3 regions of the Actinoallomurus sp. NBC_01490 genome follow, and region 1 is predicted to be linked to each of the others. Evidence: riboswitches for the same ligand, from Rfam matches in the RefSeq annotation. Region 1 holds a riboswitch; each other region holds the start of a gene.
The links. Region 1 has a riboswitch for ZMP and ZTP ahead of OG417_RS34960 (phosphoribosylaminoimidazolecarboxamide formyltransferase). Riboswitches for the same ligand answer to the same signal wherever they lie in the genome.

Region 1 (7,295 bases):
AACCACCCGATCACCGGGCCGGTCTTCTCCGGCCGGCAGCAGCTCCCGTTCTACTGCGAGACCCAGGCGTTCGGGCTGCCGGCGGCCGGCCAGCCGTACTGCTCGGCGCCCACGCAGGTCACCTACCAGTACCGCACGACCGCCGGGACGTACGCGCCGCTCGCCGACCCCTCCGCACGGCCGGCCGACCTGGCCACCGCGACGGTCGACGGCACGACGGTCCCCTACATCGTGCGGGTCGAGCGCGGCACGATCGACCGCGCGGTGTACGAGATCGCGGCGCTGTACGACGGCGCGGCGCCCTCGCCGACCACGCCGGACCGGAGCTGGAACGGCCGGCTCGTCTACACCTTCGGCGGCGGCTGCAACGCCGGATACCACCAGGGCCGCTCGACCGGCGGCGTGCTGAACGACCTGTTCCTGGGGCAGGGGTACGCCGTCGCCTCCTCCACCCTGAACGTCCTGGACAACAACTGCAGCCCGATCATCTCCGCCGAGGCGGCGATGATGGTCAAGGAGCACTTCGCCGAGACGTACGGGCCGGTCGCCCACACCATCGGCTGGGGCGGCTCCGGCGGCGCGATCCAGCAGTACGACATCGCCGAGAGCTACCCGGGCATCGTGGACGGCATCATCCCGGGCGTCTCCTTCCCCGACCCGCTGACGACGCTCGGGCCGGTGACGGACTGCCGGCTGCTGGACCGCTTCTTCGCCGGCGCGGGGGCCGCGTTCACCGACGCGCAGAAGAAGGCGATCGCCGGGTTCAACGACTTCACCACCTGCCCGTCGTGGGACCAGACGTTCGCCAGCCGCGCCACCGCGACGGACAGCTGTGACACGGCCATTCCGGTCTCCGCGCGCTGGAACGCGGTGACGAACCCGTCCGGCGTCCGGTGCAACGCCGACGAGCAGTTCGCCAACCAGCTCGGCCGCGACCGGCGGACCGGGTTCGTCCGCAGCACGCTGGACAACGCCGGCGTTCAGTACGGCCTGGCCGCGCTGAAGGCACACGCGATCACGCCGGCCCAGTTCACCGCGCTCAACACCGCGATCGGCGGCCTCGACTACACCGGCAGGCCCGTGGCGGCCCGCACCGAGGCCGACCCGAAGGCGCTCGCGGCGGCGTACGCGAACGACATCGTCAACTCCGCGGCACAGGGCCTGCGGCAGACCCCGATCATCGACCAGCGCACCGACCTCGACCTCGCCGGGCCGGGGAACGACATCCACACGACCGAGTGGTCGTTCGTGATGCGGCAGCGGCTGCTGCGGTCGAACGGCACGGCGGCCAACCAGGTCATCATCGAGAGCGACACGACCCCGGCGCAGGTCGCGGCGGCGGCCGCGTACGAGCTGGACGCGATGGACCGCTGGCTCACCGCGATCGACGCCGACCACTCGGGCCGTGACCTGCGGCACAAGGTCCTCGCGGACCGGCCCGCGGACCTGGCCGACGGCTGCTACCTGTCGGCCACGGACCGGATCCGCGAGCCCCTCACCTACCCGTCCGGCGGGCGGTGCGGCGCGCGGTACCCGGTGGCCTCCGACACGCGCATGGTGGCCGGGGAGCCGCTCGCCATGAACGCCATGAAGTGCGCGCTGAAGCCGCTGGACTTCCGCGACTACCCGGTCACCTTCACCGCGGACGAGCAGCGGCGACTACGGGCGACGTTCCGCACGGGCGTCTGCGACTACGACCGGCACCCCACCGGCTGGCGCAAGCCCACCGGCACCTGGCTCTCCTACCGCTGAGCCCCGCGGCCCCGTGCGGTGCGGCGTTGATACGCACGCACCGCACGGGCGTGGGCGCCGGTGAGGAGTTTCCGCGCCGGCTCCGCGGTCCTCTCCCCCGGGTTGAGGATGGCGACCCAGGACTGGGCCGCGTACACCGGGTGCGGAAGCAGCGTGTCCAGCGCGGTGTAGTCGACGTCCGCCGGCGGTGAGAGGTGTTCGCCGAGCAGCTCTTCGAACGCCGCGCGGCCGACGGCGATGTTGAGACGGAACACTCCGGGGCGGTTCAGGTCCGAGGCGGTGTCGAAGCCGTCGTAGTCCTTGGTGACGATCGTGGCGAAGGGCATCCGGCGGTCGGCGGGCGTGTCGCCGTCGGGGTCGTGGAAGAAGAACGTGTCGCCCCAGGCGACCTCCGGCGCTCCGGTCCGCGCACTGGCGGTCTCCGCCAAGACGCCGGGCAGAGCCGCCACGAACGCGATGATCTCGTGCTGCGATTCCATGCCTTCGAGCGTCTCATTGAAGCACCCAGTGAGACTTTCCCCGCGAAGTCGCAGGAAGAGCGCGGCCGAACCCTCAACGCCGGGAGATCAGGCAGCGCCGCTCGAGAGTCCGGGGCGCCGTACGGCTCCACCGCCACGACCTGGCCGGGCCCGTTCGTGAGGAAGACCCGTCACCGGTCCGGCCCGCCGGCGGCGAGACCGCCGAGGACCAGTTCCAGCTTGGCCGACAGCGCGGGGCCGAGTGCGAACGGCGCCGACCGCCCGGTGATCTGAGGCAGGGCCCAGCGACTGAGCGTGTCCGCGTAGCAGGCCGAGAGCACCTCGGCGACCGTCTGGGCCGGAACCGCGGCGCTGAACTCCCCTCGGTCCTGACCCAGCCGCACGACGGCTCGGAGCGGCTCGAAGGTCGGGAACGGCTCGCCGGCGTCGCCGATCTCCGTCATCCGGCCCTGAACCAGCACGATCGTCAACCGGACATCGGACTCGCTGAGCCGGGCGAACAGCGCGAACTGCCGCCGGAGGAGGTCGGCAGCGGACACCTGCCGGCCGTCCTCCTCCCCGGCCGCGCCCGGCAGAGCGGCGGCGAGCCGCTCACCCCGCTCGGCTCGCCAGGCCGCCAGGATCGCCTGCTTGGCGGGGAAGTGGTTGAACAGTGTCCGGCGGGCGATGTCCGCGCGGTCCGCGATGTCGTCCATCGTGGTATTGGCGTACCCGCGTGCGCAGAACAGCTCCAGCGCGGCCTCCAGGATGCGGCGCCGGGTGCGCTCACGTTGCCGGGCCCTGCGGTCGACGACCGGGGGTGCCTCGCTGTTGCCGGTGACGTTATTCATCTCCCTCATCATCCCAGGTACTGCCGCTGATCGTTCGGCCGTGGTGCACTTCAGTGCATTTTTGCACTAGAGTGCACTCATGGCGAGCGTCCGCGCCCGCCCGGCGACGGTCGTCGTCATCTCGTTGTTCGATCCGCGATGGGGAGGAACCACCGATGTCGGCTCACAGCTCGGTCATCGACTTTCACGCGCACTTCGTGCCCGACTTCTACCGGGACGCCGCTGTGGGAGCCGGATACGGGAACCCGGACGGCATGCCGGGCTTCCCGCACTGGAGTGTGGATGAGGCGCTGGCCATGATGGACCGGTGCGGGGTCGCGGTGGCGGTGGCCTCGGTGTCATCGCCCGGAGTCCATTTCGGCGACGACACCGAGGCACGGCGGCTGGCCCGCAGAGTCAACGAGTTCAGCGCGACCGTGAGGGACGAGCACCCGGACCGGTTCGCCTTCCTGGCCTCGCTGCCGCTGCCCGACGTCGAGGGCGCGCTCGCCGAGATCGCCTACGCCTACGACGTGTTGCACGCCGACGGCGTCACGCTGAAGACGAACGCCCACGGGCTGTACCTCGGCGATCCGGCGATGGAGCCGGTTCTGGACGCCCTCGACCAGCGGCACGCGCTCGTCGTCCTCCACCCGACGTCGCCGCCCGGCGGGGAGGCGGTCTCGCGGGGCTGGGGGCGGCCGATGATCGAGTTCCCGTTCGACACCACGCGGGCCGTCGCCGACCTCCTCCTGCGCGGCGGGCTCATCCGCCATCCGGGCATCCGGATGGTGGTTCCGCACGGCGGCGGCGCCCTCGCGACGTTCGCCGACCGCGTCGACGAGTTCACACGCATCTTCGCCGTCGCCGACGGTCCCGACGTGGCCGGCCAGCTCCGGAACCTGTACTACGACCTCGCCGGTTTCCCGGTCCCACGGCAACTGCCGTCGCTGCTGGCGATGACCGATCCCTCCCACCTGCTGTACGGAACGGACTGGCCGTGGACACCCGAGGCGGTCATCACCGCCGTCACCGCCGAGATCAAGGCGACCCCGCTCCTTGACGAGGACCAGGTCACCGCGATGATGACGACGAACGGGCTCCCCCTGCTCGACCGATTCGGCGCCGATGAGGGCGCGTCGTCGGATCCGGCGGCATAAGGTGTCCGCTCCGTACCGCGATGAGGCCGTCCGCCCGGCTCAGTGATGGAAGAGCCGGAGCCCGGTCCGTACGAGCGCGATCCCGTGTTCACGGCAGGCGTCGGCGACCTCGCCGGAGCGGATGGAGCCGCCCGGCTCGGCGATGTACGCCACGCCGTGGCGGCGGGCGTGGTCGACGTTGTCGCGGAAGGGCAGCGCGCCGTCGGAGGCGAACGCCACGCCGGTCAGACGGCGCGCCCACTCCTCGCGGTCCGCCGCGGTGAGGCCGGTGACCGGGCCGGACAGCGCCTCGGCCAGCCGCCGTTCCTCGTCGGGGGTCAGGCCGCCCTCGGCGTACCGGATCCGCCAGTTGAGCCGGTCCTGCGGCCGGACTCCCGGTGCGAAGGCCAGGCCCCGCACGGCCGGATGACGCCGTAGCCACCAGATGTCGGTCTTGCCCCCGGCCAGGCGGGTGCAGTCGACGCGCGACTGCTGCCCCGCGCCGACCCCGAGCGTCATGCCGTCGCGCACGTAGCAGACCGCGTTGGACTGGGTGTACCGGAGCACGACGAGCCCGAGCAGCAGGTCCCGTACGGCCGTGTCGGGCGGCGCCGCGTCACCGGCCGGGTCGAGCAGGTCGCGTGAGATCGGCGCCTCGTCCCGGTCCTGCGTCAGCTCGACGCCGAAGACCTCCCGCCGCTCGCGCGCCGGCGGGACGAACGTCGCGTCGGCCTCGAAGACGACGAAACGGCCCTTCTTCTTGCGGCTCAGGGCGGCCACGGTGCCGGGGGCGTAGCCGGGCGCCACGATGCCGTCGCTGAACACCGGGCCCAGGGCGTCGGCGAGCTCGGCGTCGACCGGGTGCGACACCGCCACGAAGTCGCCGTAGGACGACCGGGGGTCGGCGTCGCGGGCGCGCAGGTAGGCACTCGTGAGGTCCCCGACGTCGCCGAGCCCGTACGGCTCCGCGGCGACCGCGTCGACCGGCCCGGACACGGCCGCCCCGGCCGGCGACACGTGCTTGAACGACGCGGCCGCCGGACGGCCGAGCACCCGGCTCGCCTCCCGGACGAGCTGCCAGCCGTGGAGCGCGTCGAGCAGGTTGATGTAGGAGGGTGTGCCGTTCAGCGGCCGGAGCGGCGTGCCGCCGTCTCCCACCGATGCCGCCCGCGCCTCCTGGTGCGGGTTGATGCCGTAACGCAGCTGCATGCCGTGGCCTCCTCAGCGGTCGATGTCGCTGATGGAGGCGCCCAGGCGGTCGGCGCCCGCATCGATGGTGGGCCGCTTCCCGGTGGTGATCCACCCTCGCCAGTCGCGGCCGCCGCCAGCGTACCGGTCACGTACGCCAGGTCACCAGGGCGTCCAGGGCCTCGATGCGCGAGCCGCGGACCAGCAGCGGGTTGATCTCCAGCGACTCCAGGTCGTCGCCCAGCGCTCCGGCGAGGTCCGCGACGCGCGTGATGACCTCGGCGAGCGCGTCCAGGTCGGCCGGTTCGGTGCCCCGCGCGCCGGTCAGGAGCTTCGCGCCGCGCAGCTCGCCGAGCGCGCGGCGGACCTCGGCGGCGTCCACCGGCAGCAGGCGCAGCACCGAGTCCTTCAGCACCTCGACCCACACGCCGCCGAGGCCGACCGCGAGCACGAGGCCCCAGGCGGGGTCGCGCACGACGCCGGCCAGCAGCTCGACGCCGCCCTCACGCTGCGGCTGGACGAGCGTGCCCAAACCGGATGCGCCGGACGCGCCGACCGCCGCGAGGATCTCCCGGTGCGCGCGCCGCACGTCGTCGGCGGAGCCGAGCCCGAGGCGTACGCCGCCGACGTCGCTCTTGTGGCCCAGGCCCTCCGCGGCGGCCTTGAGCACGACCGGATGGCCGAACCGCTCGGCGGCGGCCACGGCCGCCTCCTCGTCGGGCGCGAGCTCGGACGGCACCACGGGCACGCCCGCCTCCGCCAGGAGCGCGGACGCCCGGTGCTCGGCCCACACGCCGGTCCGCTCACCGCGCACCACGGGAGGCGGCGTCACGGCACGCGGGCGCACGGCGGCCCGCTCGCGCACCGCCGACCAGCGGACGGCGGCGCCGATGGCCGACATGCCGTGCTCGATGCCGCCGACGACGTGCGGGTACCCGGTGCGGTCCTGGAGGGTACGGGCGAAGGAGCCGACGTCGGTCAGCACGTTGCCGACGATGACGACCGGGCGCGGCGACTCGGTGATGATGCGCGTGCTCTTCTCGTACAGCCGGAACACCGGTTCGGGGTCCGGCGGCTCGGCGCGCGGCAGGTCGGACAGGAGCATGACGACGTCGATTCCCGGGTCCTCGGCGACGATCCGCAGCGCGCGGGAGAGCAGGGTGCGGTCGACGACGACGTACCCGGTCACGTCGAGCGGGTTCGCGGGGCTGCCGAAGTCCGGCATGATCTCGGTCAGCCGGGCGACGGTCTCCTCGGCGAACGCCGGCAGCTCCAGCCCCTCGTCCTCGGCGCGGTCGGCGATGATCTCCGATGCGCCGCCCGACGGCGTGACGACGCCGAGGCGGGGCCCCGGCAGCGGCCCGGACGACGCGAGCAGCCCGGCCGTGATGATCAGATCCTCCAGCGAGCGGACGCGGATGACGCCGAGCTGCCGGAAGGCCGCGTCGATGACGGCGTCGTCGCCGACGAGAGCGCCGGTGTGCGCCTGCGCCGTACGGGAGGCGAGCCCGCTACGGCCGATCTTGAGTGCGACGATCGGCTTGCCGGCCGCCAGCGCGCGGCGCGCCACCCGGGCGAACTCCTCCGGCCGGCGGATCGACTCGAGGAAGAGCGCGATGACGCGGGTCGCCGGGTCGTCCACGAGGTGGTCGATGACGTCGGTGACCGAGACCACGGCCTCGTTGCCCATCGAGGTGAGCAGGCTCAGGCCGATGCCGCGCGCCTGGCTGAACGCGAGCACGGAGCTGGCCAGCGCGCCGCTCTGCAGCACGACGCCGACCGAGCCGCGCAGCAACGGCGGCGGGATCGGCAGGCCGTACGGGGTGATGCCGGCCCCGGAGCGGCGAGCCGACGAGCGAGCGGAGTGGGCGGTGAGGGACGAGCCGTCCGCGGAGCGAGTGAGGACGGGAGCGCGACCATCAGAGGTG
Region 2 (7,295 bases), 3.5 Mb from region 1:
GCCCGGCCCGCCTTCGACGGCGGCTGGGAGCTGCACGTCGTGCGGCACGGCCGGCTCGCCGCCGCGGGCACGGTCCCGCCCCACGCCCACCCGATGCCCTACGTCGACGCGCTCGTCGCCACGGCCGAGACCGTACGCCCCGGTCCGGGCGCCGCGCCGCGCGCCTCGGCGGAGGAGATGGAGTGCGTCCTGCGCTGGCTCGACTCACCCGGCGTGCGCCTGGTCGAGGTGGACGGCACGTGGAGCTGCCCGGCACACGGCGCCGAGAGTGTGCGCCGCTGGATCGACGACGCGTATCGCGACACCGATTCCCGTATGGTTGAGCGCGCCGGACGGCCGATGCGTTAAGGAGCAGGAGTGGCGCTGCCGCTGTACGACAACCAGCCGACCCGGCGCGCGCCGCTGGTCACCTATCTCCTCATCGCCGTCAACGTCGTCGTCTTCCTCCTCTCACCGGTCGCCTCGGTCGGCCACAGCGGCGAGACCCGTCTCCAGCGCAACTGCGAGCAGACGACGTTCCTGCTCAAGTACGGCGCGATCCCCAAGGAGATGATCGACAACCGGCAGGCGCCGATGCCGGAGGAGGTCGCCTCGGCCTGCCACCCCGCGCCGTTCCACAAGCGCCCGTGGCTGTCCGCCCTGTCGTCGATGTTCCTGCACGGCGGTGTCGCCCACATCCTCGGCAACATGGTCTACCTGTTCATCTTCGGCGCCGCCACCGAAGACCGGCTGGGCCGCCTGCGGTTCCTCCTGTTCTACCTGCTCGTCGGCTACATCGCGGCGTACGGCTTCGCCGTGACCTACCCCGGCTCGATGACCCCGCTCGTGGGCGCCTCGGGCGCGATCGCCGGCGTGCTCGGCTCCCACCTGGTGCTCTATCCGCGCTCGAGGACGATCGCGCTGGTCCTGTCGTTCCTGCCGTTCCGCCTGCCCTCCTGGACTCTGCTGGTGCAGTTCTTCGTGTTCCAGTGGTTCAGCCTCGGCGACCAGAGCCAGACCGCCTATGTCGCGCACATCTACGGGTTCGTCGCGGGGATGATCTGCGGCCTGCTCGTACGCCGCGGCGGCTTCGCCCGCAAGTCGGCCGCCCTCAACTGGCATTGACTACTCCCCGTCCTAAAGGACGGGGATTCCGGCCCTCACGGGCTGGGGTTCCTGCTTCTGTGGCGACTGCACCCGAGGAGACCTCGGGTGTCTGACGTCACCTCCACAGGCCGACACGGCAAGACCTGCCGCCAGGATGTTCTTGGCCGCGTTGATGTCCCTGTCGTGCAGGGTGCGACACGCCGGGCAACACCACGCCCGGGTGGAAAGCGAGAGTTCGGCGAGCAGATGCCCGCACGCCGAGCAGGTCTTGGAGCTGGGATACCAGCGATCGATCACGACCAGACGACGGCCGTACTTGGCGGCTTTGTACTCCAGTTGGCGACGGAACTCGCCCCAGCCACAGTCGGAGATCGCCTTGGCGAGCCGCCGGTTACGGACCATGCCTTTGACGTGCGGTCTTCGATCACGATCACGTCGTGGTCGCGGACCAGCCGGGCGCTGGTCTTGTGCAGGAAGTCCGCACGGGACGCGCGACCTTACGGTGCGCACGGGCCACCTTCGCCCTCGCCTTCGCCCGGTTGTTCGACCCGCGCTGCTTACGGGCCATACGCCGCTGGTAGCGCGCCAGGTTACGCTCCCGCCTGGCCAGCCGACGAGCATTGGCGATCTTCTCGCCGTCGGAGGTGACCGCGAAGTCCTTGACGCCCAAGTCCACACCGACCAATGCGCCGGTCGCCGGCGCCTGCTCTGGGTCTGGAGCCTCAACGGCGAGGGAGACGTACCAGCGTCCGCACAGCCCACGCGAGACCGTCACCGACGTCGGATCAATCGACGCGGCATCAACATCCGGCCACGACCACACCACCTCCAGTGGCGTATCCATCATCTTGGCCAGATACAGACGGCCTTCCCGCCAGCGAAACGCCGACCGGGTGAAGGTCGCCGACTGCTTGCGCTGCCGGGACTTGTACCTGGGGTAGCGGGAACGCCGAGCGAAGAAGTTCACGAACGCCGCATGCTGGTGCCGTAGTACCTGCTGGAGGGGCACGCAGGACACCTCGGACAAGAACGCCAGATCCGGGTCGCGTTTCAGCTCGGTCAAATAGCGGTCGGTCTCGGCGTAGGAGGTGCTGAGCCCCTCGGTGCGGTAACGAATCTTCCGCCATTCCAGCACTCTGTTCCACACCAGACGTACGCAGCCGAACGTGCGGCTCAGCACCGCCGCCTGCTCCGGGGTGGGATAGGCCCGCACCTCGTAACTCGTACGCACGTTCGAAACTCTCGCATCGCCACAAGATCAACAACGACGAACGGAAGAATAGGCGGAAAGACGGTAATGACTGCTTCGCGCCTAGAGCAATCCCGACCTGGGCCCCCTACCGAGGATCCTCCCGCCGCTGGCGGACCGGGTCACTGCCGTATGTCTCGGTGAGACGCTCTACTAGGCTTTCGGCACGGCCGGCTCGACTTATCGCAGGAGGACCTCGTGATCACCGCCATCGTGCTCATCAAGGCCGACGTCTCGCGCATCCCCGAGGTCGCCGAGACCATCGCCGGGCTCGAAGGGGTCAGCGAGGTCTACTCGGTGACGGGCGAGTTCGACCTGGTCGCGCTGGTGCGGGTCCGCCAGTACGAGCAGATCGCCGACGTCATCCCCGGCCGCCTCAACAAGGTCGACGGCGTCACCCACACCGAGACCCACATCGCCTTCCGCGCCTACTCCCAGCACGACCTGGAGGCCACCTTCTCCCTCGGCCTCCCCGACGCCGACTGAGACCTCCCCCTGCGTCGCTGAGACCTCCGTCGGGCGGTCGGCCGTGACCACCCGAGCCACCACACCGGTATGCCTCGTGACCAGCGCCAAGGGCGCCGAGAGAGCCGGTCAGGCGGTCAGGCTCCGTTCCGCCGCCTCGACGGTCTGCTCCAGCAGGACGGCGATGGTCATCGGGCCGACGCCGCCCGGCACCGGGGTGATGAGGCTCGCACGCGTCTTCGCCGTCTCGAAGTCGACGTCGCCGACATTGCCCGCGTTGTAGCCGGCGTCGACGACGACCGCTCCGGGCTTGACGTCCTCGCCCTTGATGAACCTCGGCCGGCCCACGGCCGCCACGACGACGTCCGCCTCCCTCACGAGTGCCGCCACGTCGGCCGTACGGGAGTGGCAGTAGGTGACCGTCGCGTCGCGGCCGAGCAGCAGCATCCCGGCCGGCTTGCCCAGGATGGCGCTCCGGCCGACCACCACCGCGTGCCGGCCCGCGAGCTCGACCTCGTACTCCTCCAGCAGCCGCATGATCCCGCCGGGCGTGCAGGACACGAAGCCCGGCAGGCCGAAGCTCATCGCGGCGAACGAGCGCATCGTGACGCCGTCGACGTCCTTGGCCGGATCGATCGCCTCGAACGCGGCCCGCTCGTCGATGTGCGGCCCGGCCGGATGCTGCAGGAGGATGCCGTCCACGCCCGGGTCGTCGGACAGGGCGGTGATGGTGCCGATGAGCTCCGCCGTCGTAGTCGAGGCCGGCAGCGGCACGTGGCGGGAGGTGATGCCCGCCTTCTCACACCGGGCACGCTTCATCCGGACGTAGGTCACGGAGGCGGGGTCGTCGCCGACCAGCACGGTGGCCAGGCACGGGGCCGTGCCGCGTTGCCGGGTGACGGCCGCGGCGCGTTCGGTGGTGCGCTCGGTGATGCGGCGGGCCAGGGCGGTGCCGTCCATGAGACGGGCGGTGTGCGTCGTGGACATCGAGTCGCTGGGCATCGGGTCGCTCCTGCGGGTCGCGGTGGATCGGCCCAGGCGCACGGCACTCGATGGCAGGGCCGCTCCCCGGTGGTGACTCCACCTTCAGCGCCAGTCACGGCCCGTCCCAAGCGTAGCCGTTCCCACCGCCGCACGGCTCCGTACGGCACCGAGAAGAAGGCCCGTCACCGCGACGCGGTGACGGGCCTTCGCCGAACGCACGGGGTCAGCCGCGGCTGAGCTCGCGGTGTTCGCCGCCCTCGGTCTCCGGGTGCACGACGACGGCGTCGCCGTCGTCGTCGCCCGGCGCTCCGGGCTCGCCGGGGCCGTGGCCGGCCGCGTGACCGTTGCCGATCGGGATGTCGTCGGTGGCGAACGCGCCGTTCAGCGCCCGGCGGGCCCGGCCCAGCGGACCGCGGGAGGCCGGCGACGGGATGCCGTTCTCGTCCTCCTCCTCGCCCGAGACGAGCGGCGGCGCGGGCGGCTTGCTGCTCAGGACCGCCTCGGCGTTCTCCTTGACCGGCTCGTGGACCTCGATGAACTCGCCGCTCGGCAGCATCTTGATGATGCCGGACTCGACGCCGTGCTCGTACTCCTCCGCGTCCTTGCGCTGCAGGCCCAGGCAGATCCGCTTGGTCACGATGTAGGCGATGACCGGGCCGACGAAGACGGCCACGCGGAAGAACCACGTCGTCTGGTACAGCGAGATGTGGAACTTGTCGGCCAGGACGTCGTTGCCGCCCGCGAGCCACAGCAGCCCGTAGAAGGCGACGGCGGCCATGCCGACCGCGGTGCGGAACGGCGCGTTGCGCGGCCGGTCGGCGATGTGGTGAATACGCCGGTCACCGGTCGCCCACTGCTCGACGAACGGCCACACGGCGGCCCCCGTCATGATCAGGCCCAGCGGCACGAGCGCCGGCACGAGGACGTTCCACGAGACCGTGTGGCCCCAGAGGTTCGTCTCCCAGTTGGGCATGATGCGCAGCGCGCCCTCGAGGAAGCCCATGTAGAAGTCGGGCTGCGACCCGGCCGTGATGGAGTCCGGGGTGTACGGGCCGAACAGCCAGATCGGGTTGATCTGGGCGAACGTCCCGAGGAGGGCGACGACCATGAAGGTGAAGACGAAGAACGCGGTGGTCTTGATGAGGAACACCGGGTAGAACGGCTTGCCCATCACGGACTTCTCCTCCCGGTTCTTGCCCGGGAACTGCGTGTGCCCCTGGAACCACAGGATCATGAAGTGCGCCCCGACGAGCGCCAGCAGGATGCCCGGGATAAGGAGGACGTGCACGGTGTAGAGCCGTGGGATGAAGTCGTGGCCGGGGAACTCGCCCCCGAAGGCGAAGAAGTACAGGTAGCTGCCGACGATCGGGATCGACTGCAGCACACCCTGGGTGATGCGCAGACCCGTGCCGGACAGGAGGTCGTCCGGCAGGGAGTAGCCGAACAGGCCCTCCAGGATCGCCACGGTGAACATCGTGATGCCGATGAGCCAGTTGATCTCACGCGGCTTGCGGTAGGCGCCGGTGAAGAAGATCCGCAGCATGTGCGCCATGATCGACGCGAGGAACAGGATCGCCGACCAGTGGTGGATCTGCCGCATGAGCAGGCCGCCGCGGACATCGAAGCTGATGTGCAGCGTCGAGCTGTACGCCTCGCTCATGCTGACGCCGTTGAGCTTCGTGTAGGTGCCGTGGTACACGACCTCGGACATGCTCGGCTTGAACCACAGCGTGAGGAAGGTTCCGCTGAGCAGCAGGATGATGAACGAGTACAGCGCGATCTCGCCCAGCATGAACGACCAGTGGTCGGGGAAGACCTTCTTCATCTTGCCGCGGAGGAACCCGGCGGTGGCGAAGCGCTCGTCGGCGAACCCGATCGCGCCGTCGATGGCCTTGGGAGGTGTCGTCGTGCTCATTTCACCGCTCCTTGCTCGCCGCGCGGTTCACCGATCGGAGAAGGCCGCGAGCCGTCGCATGGGATGCGTGTAGGGGTGAGGGTCGGGTGGTTCATGCCTTCGGCCTTCCGCGTTCCCAGAAGCTCGGGCCGACCGGCTCGTGGAAGTCGCTCGTGGCGATGAGGTAACCCTCGGAGTCGACGCCGATGGGCAACTGCGGAAGCGGGCGCGCCGCCGGGCCGAAGATGACCTTGGCGCTGTCGGTCGCGTCGAAGGTCGACTGGTGGCACGGGCACAGGATGTGGTGGGTGGTCTGCTCGTACAGGGCCGCCGGGCAGCCCACGTGCGTGCAGATCTTGGAGTAGGCGATGATGCCGCCGACGTGCCAGTTCTCCCGGCCCTTCTTGACCTTGAGCTGGTCCTCCGGGAGGTGCAGCAGCAGGACCGTGCTCGTCGCGATCTCGTCGAGGTTGTCCTCGGCGCCCTCGGGGATGACCGTGATGATGCCGCCCGGCGAGTCGAAGTCGGCCGCCTTCAGCGGCTGCCCGGTGCCGTCGACGACGAGACGGGTGCCCTTCTTCCAGGCGGTGTGGCGCAGCTTCTTCTCCGGCAGCGGGCCGAGGTCGCGCAGCAGGATGAGCGGAAGCAGGCCGAGCGGCGCGGCGGCCAGCAGCAGCGTGCGGCGCAGCAGCCGGCGCTTGAGCAGCCCGCTCTCCTCCGTGCCCTCCTGGAAGTACTGGTTGAAGACCTGGCGGTCCTCCGGCGTCGAGGACAGCGCGTGCCGCTCCTGGATGATCTCCTTGGTGGTCACCAGGTGACGCACCCAGATGGTCATCCCGACCGCGAGACCGAGGAAGACCACCGTCAGCGCGGTACCGAGGGTGTAGTTCGACCGGGCGGCCCGGTCGATGCTGCCCACGTGGCCCGGCCAGACGGCGTAGAACACGATGAACGCGATGCCGGCCAGGAAGCTCAGGGTGAAGAAGGCGGCCGCGACGCGCTCGGCCTTGCGTGCCTTCTTCTCGTCGAGCACGTAGCCACTGCCGCCCTGCTCGGACTTGTCCTCGGGAAGCAGCTCATGAGTGCCGGCCGGCGACGGGGTGCCGATCACGCGCTTGGGTACGCGACTCTCCTCTTCCGGGGTCGCGCCGCTGGTCTCGTTGTTGTCAGTCATTGTGCTTCTTCTTGGGCTTCCTGGCAGTGAGCCACGCCGCCGCGACGACCATCAGGCCGATCCCGACCAGCCAGCCGGCGAGGCCCTCGGCCACCGGACCGATACGGCCCAGGCCGCTGCCGCCCGGGTTGACCTCGCTGCGGGTCTGCGTGATGTACGCGATGATCGCGCGCTTCTGCGCCGGCGTGATGGTCGTGTCGTTGAAGACCGGCATCGCCTGCGGGCCGGTCACCATGGCCTCGTAGATCTGCGTGGGCGTCGCCTTGTTCAGCGGCGGGGCGTACTTGCCACCCGTGAGCGCTCCCCCGGACCCGGCGAAGTTGTGGCACTGGGCGCAGTTGGCGCGGAACAGCTTGCCGCCGAGCGCGGCGTCGCCGGTCTTCGGGTCGACCTGGTCGTTGGAGGGGATCGACGGCCCGCCACCGAGCGAGGCGATGTACGCC
Region 3 (7,295 bases), 1.7 Mb from region 1:
ACCTCGGCACCGACGTCACGGAAGGAACACGCCAGCTCGTACGCCTGGGGATGGTCGTAGATCACGCCTCAATCGTCCCAGAATTGACCGGCCGGGCCGTAACCGGCAGGCTCGGGCGGTGATGAAGCACCGGCCAGGACTCACGGCGGCGCTCGCCGACGTCTCGCGGATCGGTCCGTTCTTCGCCCTCGACACCGACCCCGGCGTCGCCGGGCATCCGCTCTGGCGGCCGTTCACCGAGCTGGCGGGGCGCGCCCTGCCGGACCAGATCGCCGCCGCACGCGCGCGGCTGGGCACCGGCGAGGAGCGCGTGGCGGCCTCGCTGCTGTTCCAGGGGATCGCGGGGCGGCTGTGGTCGCCGGTGCTGGCGACGGCGGTGGAGCACGGCGTGGTCCCCGACCTGGACCCGGCCGGCACGTACTGGCGCGCGGCCTCGCCGGGCCCGGTGCTGCTGGCGGCGCCCGAGGTGGCCGGGCTCACCGCGGACGCCTCCGCCGTGCACCGGGTCGTGATCGACCGCCACCTGGGCCCGCTGGTGGCCGCGCTCCGCGCCGTGACCCCGGTCGCGGAGGGCCTGCTGTGGGGCAACGCCGCGTCGGCGCTGGCGGGAGCGCTCACCGTGCTGACCGGCGCGCGTCCGGGGAGTTCGGCACCGGGCACCGGGCTCGTACGGGAACTGCTGGAGACACCGCCGCTGCGCGGCACGGGCGACCTCGGGCCGCGGGGCTTCCGGCGGCGGAGCTGCTGCCTGTACTACCGCGTCCCCGGCGGTGGCCTGTGCGGCGACTGCGCCCTGCTGAAGTCGTGACCTCGTCGTGCCACTTCGGCCGTGATCACGGGCGATGGCCGGCGATCGCCTGGATGAGTCCGTACTCCCGCGCCTGCTCGGCGGTGAACATGCGGCCCTCCCGCGCGTCGTCGCGGATCTCGTCCACCTCACGGCCGGTGACCTCGGCGAGCCGGATGTAGTACGCGTCGACCTTCCGCCGGTACTCCTTCTCGTGGATCGCGACGTCGGAGGCCGCGCCGCCGGTCTCGGTGCCCGGCTCGGTCAGCAGAAGGGTCGCGTGCGGCGTCATCTCGCGGCTGCGTCCGGCGGCCAGGATCAGCAGGGCGGGCCCGCCCGCCTGGCCGATCACCACGACGTTCACCGGGCAGGACAGGACGCCCATCGTGTCGGCCACCGCGAACGCGGCCTCGAGGTCGGCGTCCGGGGCGCGCAGGTGCAGGGCGATCGGCCCGTCGCCACTGCCGTCGAGCATGATCAACCGCGCGGACAGGTCGGTCGCGAGGTCGCCGTCGATCCGGCCGTTCGCCAGCACGATGCGCCGGTCGAACAGCAGGTCGGCGGCGCTCGGCCCGCTCTGCGGACCCCGCTGGGGCAGGTCGAGGGGATCGCGCCGGGGCTCCGGTCGCGACGGCTCCCAGGGGAACTCGGGCGGAAACGACGGCACTGTCATGGTGACCATCCCTCTCATCCGGCCGGAAGGTTCCGTCCTCGACGATAGTCCGGCCTCCGCCTCCCCCGTCGCCGCGCCGTACGCGGATCGGCCGTGCCGCGCCACGATACGGTGCTGTCCGTGATCGACGAGCCGCGCCTTCCCTCCCTGCATCCGGACGATCTGAGCGACGAGCAGCGCGACGTCTACCAGGCGATCGTCGGCGGCCCCCGGCCGGCGAACGTATTCTCGTTCCTCGACGAGGAGGGGCGGCTGCTCGGCCCGTTCAACGCCATGCTCTACAGCCCGGCCGTCGGCGACCCGCTCCAGGAGCTGGGCGCCGCGCTGCGGTTCCGTACGAGCTTCACCAAGCGCGAACGGGAGATCGCGACGCTCGTCGTCGCGGCACGGCTCCGGTCGGACTACGAGTGGTACGCACACGAGCGCATCGGCCGCCGGGCGGGACTGACCGAGGACGAGCTGACCGCCCTGCGGACCGGCGCGGACCCGGTCCTGGCCGACGCGCGGGAGCGGATCGTCCACGAGACGGCCCGCGCGCTCGCCGCCGACGGCGACCTGTCCGCACCGATGTTCGCCGAGGCGACGGCGTCGCTGGGCCGGGCCGCCGTGGTGGAGCTCGTCACGCTCGTCGGCTACTACTCCGCACTCGCCTTGCAGCTGCGCGTGTTCCGCGTCGGCGTCCCCGACGGCGAGGCGCCGCCCTCGTGGGACCCCGGCCCGGCCTCCTAACCCGCCGCGGCGGTTCTCCCTTCGCCCCTGACGGGAACCCGGCCGCTCGCCGGCGTCGCGAAGACCACGCTGTACCGCAGGTGGCCGACCAAGGACCACCTGATCGTCGCGCTGGTGACACGGCTGCAGGACGAGGTACCGGTGGAGTACACCGGTGACGTACGCGCGGATCTCACCCGCTACCTCAACGAGATCGTGAACGGTCTCCACCGCGCACGTGCGGCCGGGCGGCCCGCCGGGTCCGGCGCCGCCTCGGCCGGGCTCGTCGCGGAGATCGCCGCCGCGGCGGCCCGTCACGCCGACATCGGCGCAGCGGTCCAGGCGATGTTCGCCCGCCGCAACGCTCTCGTCCTGCGCCTGCTCGAACGGGCACGGGGCAGCGGCGAGTTGAAGCCCGAGGCCGATCCCGTCGTGATCTTCGACCAGCTCGCAGGTGCCCTCTACTACCGGCTGCCGGTCACCGGCCAGCCCATGGATGCCGAATACGTCGATCGTCTCGTCGCCTCCGCCCTCGGCGGCGCGGCCCCGTGACCTCGACCATCCATGACGACCCCCACGAAAGAAGGCCAGGCATGACCATCACCACGCGCAGCGAGGAGCCCGGGACACTTCGCCGCGTCCACCTGACGGGACGCGGTCGGAAGCACGCCACCCGCGAGGGCCGGCCCCGCCGGCGCCGGGCACTCGTCACGCTCGCCGCGCCGACCGCGCTCCTTGCCGGGTACGCGGTGTGGGCCAACGTCCACACGGTCACGCTCACGGCGTCCGTGGACATCGAGGCGGCGCCCGATCAGGTCTGGAGCGTGCTGACGGACCTGCCCGCCTATCCCGAATGGAACCCGTTCATCACGTCCGCGACGGTGACCTCCGGGGACGGCCGCCTGCGGAAGGGGGCGCGACTGCGCAGCATCCTGCACGACCGCACCGGTGACTCGGTCTTCGCCCCCCGCGTGCTGACCATGGACCGCGACCGCGAACTGCGCCGGCTCGGCATGGTCGGGTTCCGCGGCATCGCCGATGGCGAGCACCGGTTCACACTGCGCCCGCTCGGCCCCCGCCTCGTACGCCTCACCCAGAGCGAAAACTTCACCGGCGTGGCCGTCCCCTTCATCGGCGGCAAGCTCGACTCCGACACACTGCCGCAGTTCCATGCCATGAATGACGCCCTGAAACGGCGGGTTGAGAAACGGTGACACGGAGACCGCGCGCGGTTTTACCTGGTCTTGGGGCATGTGAGAACGATGGGCGCGGGCGGGGAGGACCTGCCGTTCCCGCCCGCGCCGGCGTCGCCGTGTCAGCGGGCGGGCGCCCATCCCGGCATCGGGAATCCGTTCAGCAGGTCCTGGACCTCGCCCGCGATCTTCTCGAGCGCGGGTCCGTCCTCCGCCGCCGTGACCGCGCGGTCGATCCACTCGGCGACGGAGGCCATGTGCTCCTCGGTGAGGCCACGGGTGGTGATCGCCGCCGTGCCGAGGCGGATGCCCGACGGGCTCCACGGCTTGCGCGGGTCGAAGGGCACCGTGTTGAAGTTGAGCTCGATGCCGGCGAGGTCGAGCGCCTTGGCCGCCGGCTTGCCGGCGATGTTCTTGGCGGTCAGGTCGATGAGGATCAGGTGGTTGTCGGTGCCGCCGGAGACGAGGTCGAAGCCGCGGGCCGTCAGCGCGGCCGCGAGGGCCTTGGCGTTCGCGACGACCTGCTGGGCGTAGGTGCGGAACTCCGGCCGGGCGGCCTCGCCCAGCGCCACGGCGATCGCCGCGGTCGTGTGGTTGTGCGGGCCGCCCTGCAGCCCGGGGAAGATCGCCTTGTCGATCGCGGTGGCGTGCTCCTCGGTCGTCATGATCATCGCGCCGCGCGGGCCGCGCAGGGTCTTGTGGGTCGTCGTGGTGATCACGTCGGCGTGGCCGGCCGGCGACGGGTGCGCTCCCCCGGCGACCAGTCCCGCGATGTGCGCGATGTCGGCGACGAGAACGGCTCCGGTCTCCCGGGCGATCTCGGCGAACGCGGGGAAGTCGATCGTGCGCGGGATCGCCGTGCCGCCGCAGAAGATGACCTTCGGGCGTTCCTTGCGCGCGAGGTCGCGTACCTCGTCCATGTCGACCCGCCCGGTGGTGCGGCCGACCCCGTAGTGCACGGGACGCAGCCACTTGCCGGAGATCGACACCGGCGACCCGTGGGTCAGGTGACCGCCGTGGGCGAGCTCCAGCGACAGGAAGGTGTCGCCGGGCTCCATGAACGCCAGGTGCACCGCGAGGTTGGCGGGCGAGCCGGAGTACGGCTGGACGTTGGCGTGCGGGACGCCGAACAGCGCACGGGCGCGCTCCTGGGCCAGCTCCTCGACCGGGTCGATGACCTGCTGGCCCTCGTAGTAGCGCTTGCCCGGGTAGCCCTCGGAGTACTTGTTGGTCAGGACCGAGCCGGTGGCCTCCAGCACGGCGGGCGAGACGTAGTTCTCCGACGCGATCAGCCGGATCTTGTCGTGCTGGCGCGTGGCCTCGGCCTCGATGAGCTCGGCGACGGCGGGATCGGCGTCGGTGAGATGGGACAGACGTGGCTGGTGCATGAAGCCTCCTTGCGGCTCCAGACACCCAGGCGCGCGGTGCCGGACTGCTTCGCTCCCCGGTGGTGAACTCCACCTCGACGCGCCAGTCGCGAGGCCACCCATGGTAGCCGCCCGTGGATCAGTCGGTGGCGGCGTCGAAGGACTCGCCGAGCCAGGCACAGACCTGATCGTCGACGTCGGCGGGGTCCAGCAACTTCAGGACGTGCATCGTACGGTCGCCGGAGACGGGCAGGCGGCGCGCGATCCGCGGGTGCTCGACCGGGCGCGGCAGGAACAGCCAGAGGTTGAGCGACCGGGCCTTGGGGCGCACCTCGGCGAGCTTGCGGTCGCTCTTGAGGAAGACCCCGACCCCGACCGCGTCGGCGTGGACGGGTCCCAGCGTGGCAAGGTGATCGACCAGCCGGTCGTAGATCTCCCGGTAGCTCTCGGGCCACGGGGCGAAGCACTCATCGACCGTGCAGCCGGGCACGCACACGTGCGGCTGCCCGGCACGCCCGAACTCGCGGTCGCACTCCGGACAGGTCCACCGGCTCACGCCCCCACACTAGAGGCCGGCGCGGCGCCTGGCGGGGACAGCCGTTAACGGCGACGGCCCGGTGGACGCAGGAGGCGTGCACCGGGCCGTCGCGGCCATGCCTAGTTGCGGGCGCGCTCCATGGCGGCCTGGATGGCGGCCCGCTCGTTGCGGAGCTTGGTGAGGGCCTCCTCGAGGATGGCCTCACCGTCGGCGTCGCTGCGCCGTTCCTTCACGTAGGCGAGGTGCGTCTTGTACGGCTCGTTGCGCGGGGGCGCAGGGGGGTTCTGGGGGTCCTTGCCGGCGGGGAAACCGCAGCGGGGGCAGTCCCACTGGTCCGGTACGGCGACGTCGGTCGCGAAGCTCGGCCGGGATTCGTGCCGGTTCGCGCAGTAGAACGTCACCCACACCCGGGGTGCCGCTTCACCGCGCTCGGCCTCTCCCATCGGGCCGGCACCGACGCGGCTGCCCCGAATGGCGTTGCCACTACCCACGGAGTACTCCTCGTTATTCCTGCCGTCGCGACGAGGACGCGACGGCCGTCAACTACTGCCTGGCCGGTATGCCTGTGCCGCGGATCAGCCGTGGTGGCCGTGTGCGAACAGCAGGCCCAGGGCGATGATCGACAGGAACCAGATGATGCCCGTGCCGATCGTGAGCCGGTCGAGGTTGCGCTCGACCACGGACGACCCGCCCAGCGATGAGCTGATACCGCCACCGAACAGATCCGACAGGCCACCGCCCTTGCCCTTGTGGAGGAGGACGAGCAACACCATCAGCGCGCTCGTGATGATGAGGACGATGGAAGTTCCGATGATCACAGCAGTTCAGCGCTTTCGTGATTAACCCCGCCGGGCGCGGGGAATAGTCGCGTATTCAGGTCATCCGTTCCGAGGGTACGTCACTACCCCCGCCCGTCTCAGCAGAAACGCCCAGTCCGGTGACGAAGATCAGGCGAGCCGCTCACGGAACCGGCAGATCTTGATGAACTCTCCGGCATCGAGGCTCGCGCCTCCGACGAGTGCTCCGTCGATGTCGGACTGCGCCATGATGCCGGCGATGTTGTCACCCTTGACGGAACCGCCGTAGAGGATACGCACCTGATCGGCGAGATCTCCACTGTACAACTCGGCGAGGCGTGTACGGATCGCGCCGCACACCTCCTGCGCGTCGTCGGGAGTGGCGACCTCGCCGGTACCGATGGCCCAGACCGGCTCGTAGGCGACGACGATCTGCCGGGCCTGGTCCGCGGGCACCTTCTCCAACGCGCCGTCGAGCTGGCCGAGCGTGTGCGACAGGTGCTCATTGGCCTGGCGGATCTCCAGGCCCTCCCCGACGCACAGGATCGGCGTCAGCTCGTGCTTGAACGCCGCCTTCACCTTCGCGTTGACGAGCGCGTCGTCCTCGCGGTGGTACTCACGGCGCTCGGAGTGACCGGCGAGCACGTAGGTGCAGCCGAGCTTGGCGAGCATCGCGCCCGACACCTCGCCGGTGTAGGCGCCCTTCTCGTGCGCCGAGATGTCCTGGGCGCCGTACTTGAGCACCAGCCGGTCGGCGTCCACCAGCGTCTGCACGCTGCGGATGTCGGTGAACGGCGGGAGCACCGCGACGTCGGCCGCCTCGTAGTCGGCCTCCTTGAGGCCGAACGCCAGCTTCTGGACGTGCGCGATCGCCTCGAGGTGGTTGAGGTTCATCTTCCAGTTGCCGGCGATGAGGGGCTTGCGGCCCCCCTCGCCGGCGGCACTCTTCGGCGCCACGTCAGTCCTCCAGAGCGGCCAGGCCGGGCAGCGTCTTGCCTTCGAGGTACTCGAGGCTCGCGCCGCCGCCGGTCGAGATGTGCGAGAACCCGTCTTCGGGCAGACCCAGCTTGCGTACGGCCGCCGCCGAGTCGCCGCCGCCGACGACGGTGAACGCGCCCGCGGCGATCAGCGCCTCGGCCACCGCCCGGGTGCCGCCGGAGAAGGCGTCGAACTCGAACACGCCCATCGGGCCGTTCCAGAACACCGTCGCCGCGTCGGCGAGCTTGCTCGCG

Region 2: another riboswitch for ZMP and ZTP. It lies ahead of OG417_RS19510 (bifunctional 5,10-methylenetetrahydrofolate dehydrogenase/5,10-methenyltetrahydrofolate cyclohydrolase); the one in region 1 lies ahead of OG417_RS34960 (phosphoribosylaminoimidazolecarboxamide formyltransferase).
Region 3: another riboswitch for ZMP and ZTP. It lies ahead of glyA (serine hydroxymethyltransferase); the one in region 1 lies ahead of OG417_RS34960 (phosphoribosylaminoimidazolecarboxamide formyltransferase).

What each region holds. Positions count from the first base shown of each region.
Region 1 is NZ_CP109433.1:7,562,014-7,569,308, forward strand. It holds gene OG417_RS34940 (DUF6351 family protein) at 1-1,752, shown strand, start outside; gene OG417_RS34945 (DUF6194 family protein) at 1,743-2,231, opposite strand; gene OG417_RS34950 (TetR/AcrR family transcriptional regulator) at 2,402-3,061, opposite strand; gene OG417_RS34955 (amidohydrolase family protein) at 3,217-4,200, shown strand; gene OG417_RS34960 (phosphoribosylaminoimidazolecarboxamide formyltransferase) at 4,240-5,388, opposite strand; ZMP/ZTP riboswitch at 5,421-5,505, opposite strand; gene OG417_RS34965 (acetate--CoA ligase family protein) at 5,516-7,295, opposite strand, start outside.
Region 2 is NZ_CP109433.1:4,064,069-4,071,363, reverse strand. It holds gene OG417_RS19530 (DEDD exonuclease domain-containing protein) at 1-348, shown strand, start outside; gene OG417_RS19525 (rhomboid family intramembrane serine protease) at 358-1,104, shown strand; partial or broken gene OG417_RS19520 (RNA-guided endonuclease InsQ/TnpB family protein) at 1,117-2,317, opposite strand; gene OG417_RS19515 (Lrp/AsnC family transcriptional regulator) at 2,534-2,821, shown strand; gene OG417_RS19510 (bifunctional 5,10-methylenetetrahydrofolate dehydrogenase/5,10-methenyltetrahydrofolate cyclohydrolase) at 2,930-3,802, opposite strand; ZMP/ZTP riboswitch at 3,826-3,910, opposite strand; gene qcrB (cytochrome bc1 complex cytochrome b subunit) at 4,008-5,699, opposite strand; gene qcrA (cytochrome bc1 complex Rieske iron-sulfur subunit) at 5,791-6,852, opposite strand; gene qcrC (cytochrome bc1 complex diheme cytochrome c subunit) at 6,845-7,295, opposite strand, start outside.
Region 3 is NZ_CP109433.1:5,868,348-5,875,642, reverse strand. It holds gene OG417_RS27385 (class I SAM-dependent methyltransferase) at 1-65, opposite strand, end outside; gene OG417_RS27380 ((2Fe-2S)-binding protein) at 122-808, shown strand; gene OG417_RS27375 (ATP-dependent Clp protease proteolytic subunit) at 834-1,460, opposite strand; gene OG417_RS27370 (carboxymuconolactone decarboxylase family protein) at 1,554-2,189, shown strand; gene OG417_RS27365 (TetR-like C-terminal domain-containing protein) at 2,304-2,720, shown strand; gene OG417_RS27360 (SRPBCC domain-containing protein) at 2,762-3,382, shown strand; gene glyA (serine hydroxymethyltransferase) at 3,484-4,749, opposite strand; ZMP/ZTP riboswitch at 4,766-4,849, opposite strand; gene OG417_RS27350 (DUF5655 domain-containing protein) at 4,868-5,284, opposite strand; gene OG417_RS27345 (RNA polymerase-binding protein RbpA) at 5,386-5,757, opposite strand; gene secG (preprotein translocase subunit SecG) at 5,842-6,084, opposite strand; gene tpiA (triose-phosphate isomerase) at 6,214-7,020, opposite strand; gene OG417_RS27330 (phosphoglycerate kinase) at 7,022-7,295, opposite strand, start outside.